Regions from separate parts of the Janibacter sp. UYMM211 genome, predicted to be linked through region 1. Evidence: predicted binding sites of a transcription regulator. Region 1 holds the regulator's gene; each other region holds the start of a gene.
What was found. Region 1 encodes LexA, which represses DNA repair genes until DNA is damaged. Its sites were predicted from a motif close to TCGAACANNTGTTCGA; they were not measured.
Positions count from the first base shown of each region.

Region 1 (4,204 bases):
GGCCTCGTCCTTGGCGACGGACGCCGTGCCGGCGCCTGCGCTGCCCGGGGTCGAGCGGTCCTGGTCGTACGGTCCTGCGGTCATCTGCAGTCCCCTCTTCGGTGAGTGGTGCAACGGGCGCAGACCCGGGCGCTGGCGACGCTGCCGGCCTGCCTGACCTTGTGGACGCTAGTGACCTCCGGCGAGCGGGGGCCGCGAGCGCACTACAGCCTTCGGGGTGGTATCTCGGGCTCTGACCTGGGCGGACGCCCCGCAGGGGACGGTCAGGTCCTCGCGCGACGCCCGCGGCCGCGGGGGGCGGATACTGGTGCGGTGAGCACCCCCGAGACCTTCCGCGAGATCGCCGACGTGCTGAGCCGCGGGCCGGCGCTGGCCCTCACCGGCGCGGGGATGTCGACCGACTCGGGGATCCCCGACTACCGCGGTCCGGACGGCACGCGCCGGGTGACGCCGATGCACCTGTCGGAGTTCATCGGCAGCAGCGCCGCCCGGCGGCGCTACTGGGCGCGCAGCTACGTGGGGTGGCGCCGCTTCAGCGCAGCCCTGCCCAACCGCGCCCACGAGCTCGTCACGCACCTGCAGGAGCGCGGTCAGGTCGGCGCCGTCATCACCCAGAACGTCGACGGCCTGCACCAGGCGGCCGGCAGCACCGGTGTCGTCGAGCTGCACGGGAGCCTGGCCGAGGTGGTCTGCCTCGCGTGCGGCGCCCGGGAGGCCCGGGCCGCGCTCGACGAGCGGATGGCGCAGCGCAACCCCGGCTTCGACGCGGACAGCGACGAGATCCGACCCGACGGCGACGTGCGCCTCGAGGAGGTCGAGGTCGAGACCTTCGAGGCGCCGCTCTGCCTCGTGTGCGGGTCGGACATGCTCAAGCCCGACGTCGTCTTCTTCGGCGGCTCGGTCGACAAGCCGCTCGTCGAGCACTGCTTCGCGCTCACGGAGGCGGCGCCGAGCCTGCTCGTGCTCGGGTCGAGCCTGCAGGTGATGTCCGGCCTGCGCTTCGTGCGGCGGGCCGCCAAGCTCGGCACGCCGGTCGTCATCATCACGAGGGGACGCACGCGCGGTGACGACCTCGCGACCCACCGGGTCGACGGCTCGCTCGACACGAGCCTGGACGCGCTGGTCCGCGCCAGCGCACAGGTCGGCTGACCGCCCCGCCACGCTGGACGGGCCCGCCCCGTGCAGGGGCGGGCCCGTCCGGCCGGGGCGGCGCGCCAGGCTCAGATGCGGCGCAGGACCGCGGTGACCTTGCCGAGGATCGTCGCGTGGTCGCCGTCGATCGGCTCGAAGGCGGGGTTGTGGGGGAGCAGCCACACCTTGCCGTCACGTCGCTTGAAGGTCTTGACCGTCGCCTCGTCGTCGAGCATCGCCGCGACGATGTCGCCGTTGTCGGCCGTCGGCTGCTGGCGCACGACGACCCAGTCGCCGTCGCAGATCGCGGCCTCGATCATCGAGTCGCCGACGACGCGCAGGAGGAAGAGGGAGCCCTCGCCGACGACCTGCTTCGGCAGCGGGAAGACCTCCTCGACGCTCTCCTCGGCGACGATCGGCACGCCCGCGGCGATCTGGCCGAGCACCGGCACGTACGTGGCGGCGGGGTGGGCGTCGCCGCTGCCCGTCGCGTCGGGGTCGTGGGGGCTGGCGCCACCGCGGTAGCCGGCGATGTCGTGGGTCTGCGCGTCGCCCTCGGGGGAGCGGGGCGCCTCGGGCGAGACGACCTCGATGGCGCGGGGCCGGTTGGGGTCACGGCGCAGGTAGCCCTTGCGCTCGAGCGCGGTCAGCTGGTGGGCCACCGAGCTCGGGCTCGTCAGCCCGACCGCGTCGCCGATCTCGCGCAGGCTCGGCGGGTAGCCCCGCGTCGCGACCGCGCTGCGGATCACCTCGAGGACCTTGACCTGCCGGGCGGTCAGCCCCTCGCCGTTGTCCCGCACCGGCAACGTGCGGATGTTGTCCTCGCTCATCGCGCCCCTCGCTGTCTCGCTCGCGCCGCGACCCGTGAGGGGGCGGCTGGTGGCCTGCTCCTGCGGGGGAGGACAGCGTTGTCGGTGCTCGCTGGTTGTCTCTCCCGTGTGGCCGACGGTAGTGCTCGGCCCGGTCTAGATCAAACACATGTTCGAGCGTGTCTTGTTCTCGCTCGAACACCTGTGCTAGACATCGTGCAGACGCCTCGTCGAACACCGGTTCGACCAGACGACCAGGAGGAGACCATGAGCGCACTCACCGTCCAGGCCCCGCAGCACGCTGCCCGGCCCTCGGCGCTGCGCGACCCGCGCCGGGCCGAGCGCCACCTCGTGTCCGTGCCGACGGGGACCGACGTCCCCACCGAGCTGCGGGTGACCCGTCGGGGTCGCCTCGCGCTCACGACGATCGCCGTCGCGGCGCTGCTCGCGCTCGGCACCGGCATCGCGACCGCGGGCGGCGAGGCCGCGGCGGCCACGACCGTCACCGTCGAGCAGGGGCAGACCCTCAGCGACGTCGCCGCCCGCCAGATGCCCGGCGTGCCCACGAGCGCGGCCGTCTCGGCCATCCGCTCGGAGAACGCGCTGAGCACCCCCTTCGTCCACGCCGGCCAGGAGCTCGTCATCCCGACGCGCTGACCGTCACGACGGATCACCAGACCACCCGGGTCCCTCGACCCGACCCGGGCGATAGCGACGGCCGCACCTCCACCGGGTGCGGCCGTCGTGCTGTCCCCGCCGGCTGTCGACAGGGCCTCGCACCGGCGTGTCGCCCGGTATCCCGGGCCTTCTCGCCCGGGGGCTTGCCGGGTCTTGCGTGCGTGGTGGTGGGCGTGATGAAATGGCACTACATCTAGTGGTTACACCGATGTCATTCGTCCACATGTAGTGCACATGTACGACGATGTTGTCCACCGGTTGTCGACAGATGTCCACAGCAGAACCGCCCTGATCCACACCCCGGTCCACAGCCGGCGACCCGCCTCGTGCAAGTCAGCCGGTGCCCGACCTGTGCCACCGTGCCCGAGAGGAGAGCATCGTGCACTGCCCCTTCTGCCGTCACACCGACTCTCGCGTCATCGACTCGCGCACGGCTGACGACGGGTCCTCGATCCGTCGTCGTCGGCAGTGCCCCGAGTGCAACCGGCGCTTCACCACGCTCGAGAGCGCGAGCCTGAGCGTGACGAAGCGCTCGGGGGCGGCGGAGCCCTTCAGCCGGGCCAAGGTCCTCGTCGGCGTCCGCAAGGCCTGCCAGGGCCGACCGGTCACCGAGGACCAGCTGGCCCTGCTCGCCCAGCGCGTCGAGGAGGCCGTGCGGGCGCAGGGCAGCGCCGAGATCGACGCCCACGAGATCGGGATGGCGATCCTCGGCCCGCTGCGCGAGCTCGACGAGGTCGCCTACCTGCGCTTCGCGAGCGTCTACCAGGCCTTCGACTCGCTCGAGGACTTCGAGGCCGCCATCACCCTGCTGCGCGCCGAGCACACCGCTCTCGCGCAGGACGCCCCCTAGACCCCCGGGTACCGGCACGCGATCGGGCTGTCGGTACCCGGTGACACGCTTGATGCGAGGTCTTCCCTTGCACGCCGCCCGCACCACACAGCACCACATGAGCAGCACCACCTGCAGACCCGCACCACCGAGAGAGGGACCATGACCGAGACCGCCGGCAAGCCCAGCACCCGTCGATCCGCGAAGAACCGCGGCATCACGGTCGAGCGCATCTACACCACCGAGGGCGTCCACCCCTACGACGAGGTGACCTGGGAGAAGCGCGACGTCGTCCAGCAGAACTGGAAGACCGGCGCGACGATCTTCGAGCAGCGCGGGGTCGAGTTCCCCGACTTCTGGTCGGCCAACGCGAGCACCATCGTCACGACGAAGTACTTCCGCGGCGCCGTCGGCACGCCCGAGCGCGAGCAGGGTCTCAAGCAGCTCATCGACCGCGTCGTGCTCACCTACGTCAAGGCGGGCAAGGACCACGGCTACTTCGCGACCCCGGTCGACGCCGAGATCTTCGAGCACGAGCTGACCTACGCCCTGCTCCACCAAGTCTTCAGCTTCAACTCCCCGGTGTGGTTCAACGTCGGCACGAAGAGCCCCCAGCAGGTCTCGGCGTGCTTCATCCTCTCCGTCGACGACTCGATGGACTCGATCCTCAACTGGTACAAGGAAGAGGGCTTCATCTTCAAGGGCGGCTCCGGCGCCGGCCTCAACCTCTCCCGCATCCGGTCCAGCAAGGAGCTGC
Region 1 covers NZ_JBEPOY010000001.1:278,737-282,940, reverse strand. The annotation lists gene ABIB53_RS01270 (hypothetical protein) at 1-84, opposite strand, end outside; gene ABIB53_RS01265 (NAD-dependent protein deacetylase) at 313-1,149, shown strand; gene lexA (transcriptional repressor LexA) at 1,221-1,961, opposite strand; gene ABIB53_RS01255 (LysM peptidoglycan-binding domain-containing protein) at 2,208-2,597, shown strand; gene nrdR (transcriptional regulator NrdR) at 2,998-3,468, shown strand; gene ABIB53_RS01245 (vitamin B12-dependent ribonucleotide reductase) at 3,610-4,204, shown strand, end outside.

Region 2 (4,204 bases), 370 kb from region 1:
CGGTCGGGTAGCGCGGTGCGTAGCGCTCGCCCTTGCCGTAGCTGGCCCAGTCGGGCGTGAGCCAGAAGGTCACCATGGCCTTGAGGCCCCGGTCCTCGACCTCCTTGAGCACGGTGTCGACGAAGGGGACTCCCCACTGCATGTCGTACTGCTGGTGCTTGGGCTCGATCATCGCCCAGGAGACGTCGATGCGGACCCACTCGGAGCCGTTGGCGACGAGCTGGTCGAGGACCTTCGCGCGCATCGCCGGCGTCTGGTCCGACCACATGCCGTGGTACTGCACGCCGAGGGCTGGTCGGGGGTTCGTCGTGCCGGCCGCGGGGGCGGAGATGACGGCGGGCGAAGGGGATGTCGCCGTCGGCTTGGCGGTTGGTTTCGGGGTGCTCGTGGACTTGGGCTTGGCGGTCGGCTTCGGCGTGCTCGTCGGCTTCGGCTTCGCGGTGGTCTTCGGCTTCGCGGTGCTCTTGGGCTTTGCGGTCGTCTTGGGCTTGCTCGTCGGTGCGGGCTTGGCGGTGCTCTTCGGCTTGGCGGTGGTCTTGGGCTTGCTGGTGCCCGTCGGTGCGGGGGTGGGCTTCGACCCGGCAGCTGTCGAGGACGAGGCCTCGGCGTGTGGCGCTGCGGTGGTCGCCGTGACGACCAGTCCGGCGGCGGCGACGGCGGCGACGAGACCGGCCGTTCGACGCAGCAGATGGGCGGGGGTAGGGGGTTGCGTCATTCGCACAGCACGCTCCTCAGCGCGAGGCGGGCGGGGGGGGCAGGCCACACCGAGGGGGCGACGGGGCCTGTGCGAGAAAGGTATTGGCGCACATGTGACCCACGGCACCGTCTGTCGAGTCTCAGTTCAGATGCGTTTCGGCGTCGAAACGATCACGTGCCGGGACCCGACCCGCATAATCCCGACCCGCGCACCGCCGGCCCGCTCACGTGCGCCGATGAAAGCGGATCGTCACGGTGTCGTCGGGTGCGCGGTGGGTGGTGTGCTGCCAGTCGGGTCCGTCGATCATGCGGTGGTGGTAGCCGCATAGGGGGATGGCGTTGAGCAGGTCGGTCAGCCCGCCGTCTCGCCAGGCGTGGAGGTGATGGATCTCGGTCCACGCGAAAGGCCGTTCGCACCCGTGCGCGGCGCAGGTGTCGTAGCGCAGGGACAGGGCGAGGGCTTGGGCTTCGGTGAAGAGGCGCTTCTGGCGGGCGAGGTCGAGGGGCTGTGAGGGCCCGCCGAGGACGACGGGGATGATCCCGGCGGCGCAGGCCATGCGACGGATGGTGCCGGCGTCGAGGTGGTCGCCGGCGTCGGTGCTCCCGGCACGGCGCAGGTCGCCGGTGAGGTCGTCGAGTCGGGTGGTGACCAGGAGGGTGGCGGCGACCTTGCGGGAGAGGTGGTCGGTGGGGATCCGGCTGAGGAGGTCGGCGAAGGCCAGGCCGCGGCGGTGCTGCCAGTCGAGCTCGTCGACGCGGGTGTCGCCGGTGAGGCGCGCGAGGTCGCTGGGTTCGGTGATCACGGCGTCCGAACCGGGCTGGGTGCGGCGGCGGGGTGCGGTCATGGCGTCGATGACCTTGCCGAGGATGGCGCCGGCGGCCCAGGGGACGGTGAAGTGCCCGGTCATGGTGCCGTCGTGGTTGTCGCGGATCCAGAAGGCCGACTCGTCGCGGGCGTGGGCTTCTTCGGCGGCGAGGACGCCATCCTCGTGGGCGTCGACGACGTCCTCGTCGGGTTCGACGGCTTCGAGGACGCGCCTGGCGGCGATCCGCAGCTTGGCCGGTGCTCGGTTGACCGCGAGCAGCAGCAGCTCGGCCTCGCAGGCGTGGCGCTGCTCGGGGGTGAGGGTGTCGGGCAGGTCGGCCATGGCGTTGGTGATGACGCGGGCGTGGTCGGCGCTGATCCGCCCGTCGTCGAGGGCGGCGGCGGTGCGGGCCAGCTCGGCCTGCGGCGGTGCCGACGGGGTGCTGGGGGAGACGGAGCCGACGAGGGTGAGGCCGATCGGGGTCTGATCAGGGGAGTCATCCGGGGGCGGCGTGCTGGGTGCGGTCAGGGCGGTGGCGAGGCGCACGTCTCGTGAGGCGGGGCGTCGGTCGCCGTTGGTGGACTGGGCGACCCAGGCCCCGGTGTCGGTGTGCCCGGTGCGCTCAGCGACCCGCACGGTGTCCGCGCGGGCGACCAGGCGCAGCCGTGCGGCCTCGACGCGTCGGGCCAGGCGCTCGACCTCGACGAGATCAGCACGCAGCGCCCGCCCAGCGGTGCGCTGGTCGGCGGCGATCGCCTCTTGGAGGCTGTCGATGACGGCGTGGGCCTGGTCGAGCAGGGCTGGCACGCGGCTCTGGCCCGGGGTGCCCGGGTCGAGGAGCTGCGGCATCGTCGCCATGACCCCATGCTATCGAACAGGTGTTCGAACAGTCGATAGGTTGTCGACGAACGGTCAGTCGGTGGTTGAGGTGTGAGGAGCTCTGCGACGAGCCTCGAAACCAACGCAGCCTTCGTTGATCGAGGTGCGAAGAGCCCTATGGCTCGGGCCTCGGAATGACCTCTGAGGACGAGCTCAGAGCGCGTCTTGACCAAGTCTTTAAGACCTTCAGACGGAACCCTGAAGTTTGCACCGTGCGGACCGCATGACTGGCGTCACTACCCTCTCGCGTGTCAGCCCTGCTGACGTGGCAGGGACTCAGAGAAGGGGCTCTCATGAGGATTGCAGGGGTATTCATCACCATCGGCGCGACGGTTGTGCTTGCAGCGCCACCGGCTACGGCGGCGCCAGCGAGCACTGCGCGTGAGGTGGCCGCGAGCACGACGAAACCGGGCGTGGCCTACTCGGGCGTCGCCTACGGCTCCCAGGTCAACCTGCTCAACGGGAAGGTGACGTCCGGGGCGACGGCCAAGGCCTCGGTGGGCTGCACTCGGCAGGGAGGGCTGAGCAGCACGGGGTCCATCGCTGGCATCTCGATCCCTGTAGTCGGCAAGACCGGTGCCGTCACGACGCTGGCGAGGACGACCGAGACCAGCACCTACAAGCGCACCAACACCCAGTCGCAAGTCGGCAAGGTCAACCTGCTCGGCGGCAGGATCACCGCCGACGCGATCAAGACGAACTCGTCGGCCTACGCCAAGTCGGACGGCACTCGCAGCGGGGTCAACACGATGACCTTCACCAATCTCAAGATCGGTGGCAGGAGCATCTCGGCGAACGTCGCCAAGAACTCCAAGATCACCATCGCGGGTGTCGCCGACGTCACCGTCAATCAGCAGTCGCGCACCAAGAGTTCCACCGGGGCGTACACGGCGAAGACAACAGGCCTCATCATCAAGGTCCTGCCCGGTAACCCTCTCGGTCTCGCGACAGGGTCGACCATCCAGATCGCGTCGGCAACGGCGGCGGTCCAGGACCTCCCGGACAACCTCTTCTACTCCGGCACCGGGTTCAGCACCCGGGTCCGGGCCTTGAATGGGGCCGTGACCTCGAGTCCGACCGCCTTGCAGAACCTGCCCTGCGGTGGCGGCACGAGAACCACTGATGTCGCTGCCGTCAACATCCCGCTGCTCGCCAGCTCTGGTACGACGACGACCACGGCGGTCGGCAAGACCGATACCTCTCGCACCTACTCCAGGGTGACGAACACGACCGCATCGCCTCGTGTGCTCGGCGGCCTCATCTCCGCCGACGCGATCAAGGCGGAGACGACGACCTCGCGCTCACGGTCGACCGGCCAGTTCTACCGGTCGAACACCTCGACCTTCGCCGGGCTGAAGATCGGCGGCAAGTCTGTCGCGAGCGCCAACCTCAAGCCGAACTCAGTCGTCAACGTGCCTGGGGTCGCGAGGGTGACGATCAACAAGCAGGTCACCGGCACGAAGAGCATCACCGTCACGATGCTCCACGTCGAGCTCCTCCAAGGAGTCGCTGGGCTGCCAACCGGCTCTGTCGTCGAGGTGGGATACAGCAGCACTGGTCTGAAGTAGAGCGACTGAAGACGCAAGGGGTCTCGGCTGCGGCGGGACCCCTTGCGTCTTCCAAGGGCGTTAGATTGCGTAGTCCTCGCCGTGCGTACCCGAGATCATCCCGGCGCCCACGGTCGCACCGGTGGCGGGGTCGATGAGGATGAAGGACCCGGTCGACCGGATGTCGGCATATGGGTCGACGACGAGCGGCTGAGCGAGCCGCAGCGTCACCGAGCCGATCTCGTTGAGCTCGAGCGTGCTCGCGTCACGGTCGCG
Region 2 covers NZ_JBEPOY010000001.1:651,297-655,500, reverse strand. The annotation lists gene ABIB53_RS02935 (glycoside hydrolase 5 family protein) at 1-715, opposite strand, end outside; gene ABIB53_RS02930 (HNH endonuclease signature motif containing protein) at 921-2,360, opposite strand; gene ABIB53_RS02925 (choice-of-anchor P family protein) at 2,675-3,949, shown strand; gene ABIB53_RS02920 (sulfate adenylyltransferase subunit 1) at 4,010-4,204, opposite strand, start outside.
Region 2: ABIB53_RS02930 (HNH endonuclease signature motif containing protein) is a predicted target of LexA. The motif match lies at 2,373-2,388, and genes of this name have one in related genera.

Region 3 (4,204 bases), on a different contig from region 1:
GACGCGAAGCGGGGCAAGCGGGTCGACATGCGCAGCGCGGCGCAGCGCGCCCGGGTCGTCCGCGGCGGCGCGTCCTTCGGCTGGCTCGGCCGCAGCGCCGTCGACGCACGACAGCTCGACCCCGGAGTCGACGCGTACGGGCGCTACCACGACCGGCTCGCGACGGACGACCAGACGGTCGCCGGCGGGTGCGCCATCCGCTTCGGCTCCGCCGGGCCGAAGATCCACGCCAACAGCAGCCACCACTGCACCGGGGTGCGCAGCGTCGGGATCAGCAGCCTGGGCCGGGTGCGCATCCGCTACTCCGACGAGCAGCGGGGGAGCACGGTCAACGTCTCGGCCGACCCCGACGAGACCCTCGTGCGCCGCGGCATCATCACCGGCATCAGCTCCTCGCCGACCGAGCTGCACGTCGACCTCTTCGACACGCGCTCGAAGCGGCGGATCGACCTCCGCCGCGCCGCCGACCGCAAGGTCATGGCGGGCGCCTACGCGAACATGTGGGTCGCCTGGACCAAGACCACCGCCCGGCCCGGGCTGGCCAACGCGACGACGACACCCGCCCTGGACAAGTACGGCGACTTCGTCCACGGCTCGGCGCCCGCGGGCGGCGTGCGCCAGACCGGGTGCGAGGTGCGCTTCGGCGGCACCGGTGCGCACCCGTCGATCATCTCGACGTCCGCGAGCAGCTGCACCGGCGCGGCGTCCGTGTCCGTGGGCCCCGGGGGCACCCTGCGGGTGGTGGCCGCGGCGGGGACGTCGGGTCCGATCATCACGACGACGACGGTTTCGAGCCGCTCCGCGGCCGACTACGGCATCCGGGCCGGCGCCTCGGGGGGCGTGGGGGACACCGACTACCGCTTCTACAGCATCCGGCTCGGTCGCACCCTGGACCTGCGCAAGGCCGCCGACCGCGACCTCTTCCGACGCACGGACGCAGCGGTCGTCCTCGGCTGGAGCCGGACCGCCGGGACCCCGGTCACGTCGCCGACGGGCGGCTAGCCCGGCAGGGTCATGAGGACGAGGTCGGGCGCGTCGTCGGGCTGCCACGACGCGCGGGCCCGCGACAGCTCGACCCAGCCGAGGCCGCGGTACATCGCCAGCGCGGCGTCGTTGACCGGCACGACGTCGAGCACGGGCTGGAGGCCGAGCGCACGGCTGCGCGCGACCGCCTCGCCGATGAGGGCGCGCCCGATGCCTCGACGCCGGGCCCGGCTCGCGACGACGAGGACCGAGACGACCGCGAGCTCCCCGGCGGGCCGGCCGGTGCCCTGCGACCACGCCGCCGCGTGCTCGTCGACGTCGGCCCGGGTGAGCGAGACGTGCCCGAGCAGGCCCTCGTCGTCCTCGGCCACCCACGTCTCGATCTCGCCCGGCCGCACGAGGAAGTCCTCGACGGGGAAGGGCAGCGGCCACCGGTAGGGGTAGCGGCTCTGCGGCTGCTGCTCGCCGACGAGGTCGACGAGGGCGGGCAGGTCTGCGGCCGCCCGCGGCCGCATGACGAGGGGTCGGTCCATGGCCGCAGCCTAGGCACGCCCGCCGAGGACGCACCCGGCGACTACAGTTGGCCGTCGATCAGGTCACCGCGAGCAGCAGCAGAGGGAGTCTTAGTGTCCGGCCACTCCAAGTGGGCAACCACGAAGCACAAGAAGGCGGCGATCGACGCCAAGCGCGGCAAGCTCTTCGCCAAGCTCATCAAGAACATCGAGGTCGCCGCGCGCACCGGCGGTGGCGACCCCGCGGGCAACCCGACGCTCTACGACGCCATCCAGAAGGCGAAGAAGTCCTCGGTCCCCAACAACAACATCGACAACGCGGTCAAGCGCGGGTCGGGGGCCACCGCGGGCGGGGCCGACTGGGAGACCATCGTCTACGAGGGCTACGCGCCCGGCGGCGTCGCCGTCTTCGTCGAGTGCCTCACCGACAACCGCAACCGCGCCGCGGCCGAGGTGCGCACCGCGCTGTCCCGCAACGGCGGCCAGCTCGCCGACCCGGGCTCGGTGGCCTACGTCTTCGACCGCAAGGGCGTCGTCATGGTCCCCAAGGCCCAGGGCGAGGGCAAGCCCGACGCGACCGAGGACGGCCTGCTCGAGATCGTCCTCGAGGCCGGCGCCGAGGAGATCAACGACCACGGCGACGTCTTCCAGGTCGTCTCCGAGGCCACCGACTTCATCGCCGTGCGCACCGCGCTCCAGGACGCCGGGGTCGACTACGACTCCGCCGAGGCCTCGTGGGTGCCCAACCTCCAGGTCCCGCTCGACGCCGACGGCGCGCGCAAGATGATCCGCGTCGTCGAGGCACTCGAGGACAGCGACGACGTCCAGGACGTCTACGTCAACGGCGACATCCCCGACGAGGTCCTCGCCGAGCTCGAGTCCGACGACTGAGGTCGCCCGCCGGGCAGGTCCTCGCACCGGGCCGGACGCGTGTCGCTGACGACGCAGTCCGGCCCGTCTGCGTAGGTTGGTCCCGAACAGGTGTTCGGTCGAAGGGAGATGTCGTGCGCGTCCTCGGGGTGGATCCCGGTCTCACCCGGTGCGGGCTGTCGGTCCTCGACGTCGGCGCCCGGGGCGACCTCGCACCGAGCGGGGCCCGCCCGCGGATGGTCGCCGTCGGCGTCGTGCGCACGACCTCCGAGCGCGCGACCGGCGACCGGCTGGCCTACCTCGCCGACGAGCTCGACACGTGGCTCGACCGCTTCGAGCCCGATGTCGTCGCCATCGAGCGGGTCTACGTCGCCGAGCACGTGCCGACGGTCATGACGACCGCGATGGCGAGCGGCCTGGTCCACCTCGCCGCCGCGCGCCGCGGTCTCGTCGTCCACGAGCACACCCCGACCGAGGTCAAGGCCGCGGTCACCGGCTCGGGACGCGCCGACAAGGCGCAGGTCACCTCGATGATCACCCGCGTCCTCGGCCTGCCCGAGGCGCCCCGCCCGGCCGACGCGGCCGACGCGCTCGCCGTCGCCATCTGCCACGCCTGGCGTGGCGGGGGGTCGGCCCGGCTCGAGCAGGCCGTCGCCTCCGAGCGGGCCCGGCTCGCGGCGAAGGGGGTCGGCGCGTGATCGCCTCCGTGACCGGCAGCGCCCAGCACGTCGGCCTCGACCGCGTCGTCGTCTCCGTCGGCGGTGTGGGCATGCTCGTGCACACGCCGCCGGCCGTCGCCGCCGCGTGCCGCCCCGGCTCCGAGGTCACGCTCGCGACGTCGCTCGTCGTGCGCGAGGACTCGCTCACCCTCTACGGCTTCGACGCCGACGGCGCGCGCGACACCTTCGAGCTGCTCATGACGGTCTCGGGGGTCGGGCCGCGCGTCGCCCTCGCGATCCTGTCCGTGCTCACCCCGGACACCCTCGCGGCCGCCGTCGGCAGCGAGGACGTGCGCACCCTGACGAAGGTCCCCGGCATCGGCAAGAAGGGCGCCGAGCGCCTCGTCCTCGAGCTGCGCGACAAGATCGGCGTCGTGCCCGGGGCCGTCGCGTCGGCCCCGGTCGAGCCGGTCGTCGCCCCGTGGCGCACCCAGGTGCTCGAGGCCCTCGTCGGCCTGGGCTACTCGGCGTCGCAGGCCGAGGGCGCGCTCGACCGCGCCGCGGCCGGTCTCGGCGACGCTCCGGACGTCTCCGCCGCGCTGCGCGCGGCTCTGCGAGAGCTCGCCGGATGAGCCGCGACGGCTTCACCTCCGAGATCCGCGAGGCCGACGAGCCTGCCGGCGGCCCACCGGCCGACGGGCCGGTGAGCCTTGGCGACGGGTCGTACGACGCGACCGCGCGCATTGTCGACGCCGCGGCCGAGGACGACACCGCGGTCGAGGCGGCGCTGCGCCCGAAGCGGCTCGTCGACTTCCCCGGCCAGACGAAGGTGCGCGACCAGCTCGGGCTCGTCCTCGAGGCGGCGCGCCGCCGTGCCGCGCCCCCGGACCACGTCCTGCTCTCCGGCCCGCCCGGGCTGGGCAAGACGACGCTGGCGATGATCGTCGGCGCCGAGCTCGGCCAGCCGGTGCGGGTCACCTCCGGCCCGGCGATCCAGCACGCGGGCGACCTCGCGGCGATCCTGTCCTCGCTCGCCGAGGGCGAGGTGCTCTTCCTCGACGAGATCCACCGCATGTCGCGCCCGGCCGAGGAGATGCTCTACCTCGCGATGGAGGACTTCCGCGTCGACGTCGTCGTCGGCAAGGGGCCCGGGGCGACCGCGATCCCGCTCGAGCTGCC
Region 3 covers NZ_JBEPOY010000003.1:84,531-88,734, forward strand. The annotation lists gene ABIB53_RS09600 (hypothetical protein) at 1-1,002, shown strand, start outside; gene ABIB53_RS09605 (GNAT family N-acetyltransferase) at 999-1,517, opposite strand; gene ABIB53_RS09610 (YebC/PmpR family DNA-binding transcriptional regulator) at 1,611-2,387, shown strand; gene ruvC (crossover junction endodeoxyribonuclease RuvC) at 2,501-3,064, shown strand; gene ruvA (Holliday junction branch migration protein RuvA) at 3,061-3,657, shown strand; gene ruvB (Holliday junction branch migration DNA helicase RuvB) at 3,654-4,204, shown strand, end outside.
Region 3: ruvC (crossover junction endodeoxyribonuclease RuvC) is a predicted target of LexA. The motif match lies at 2,470-2,485, and genes of this name have one in related genera.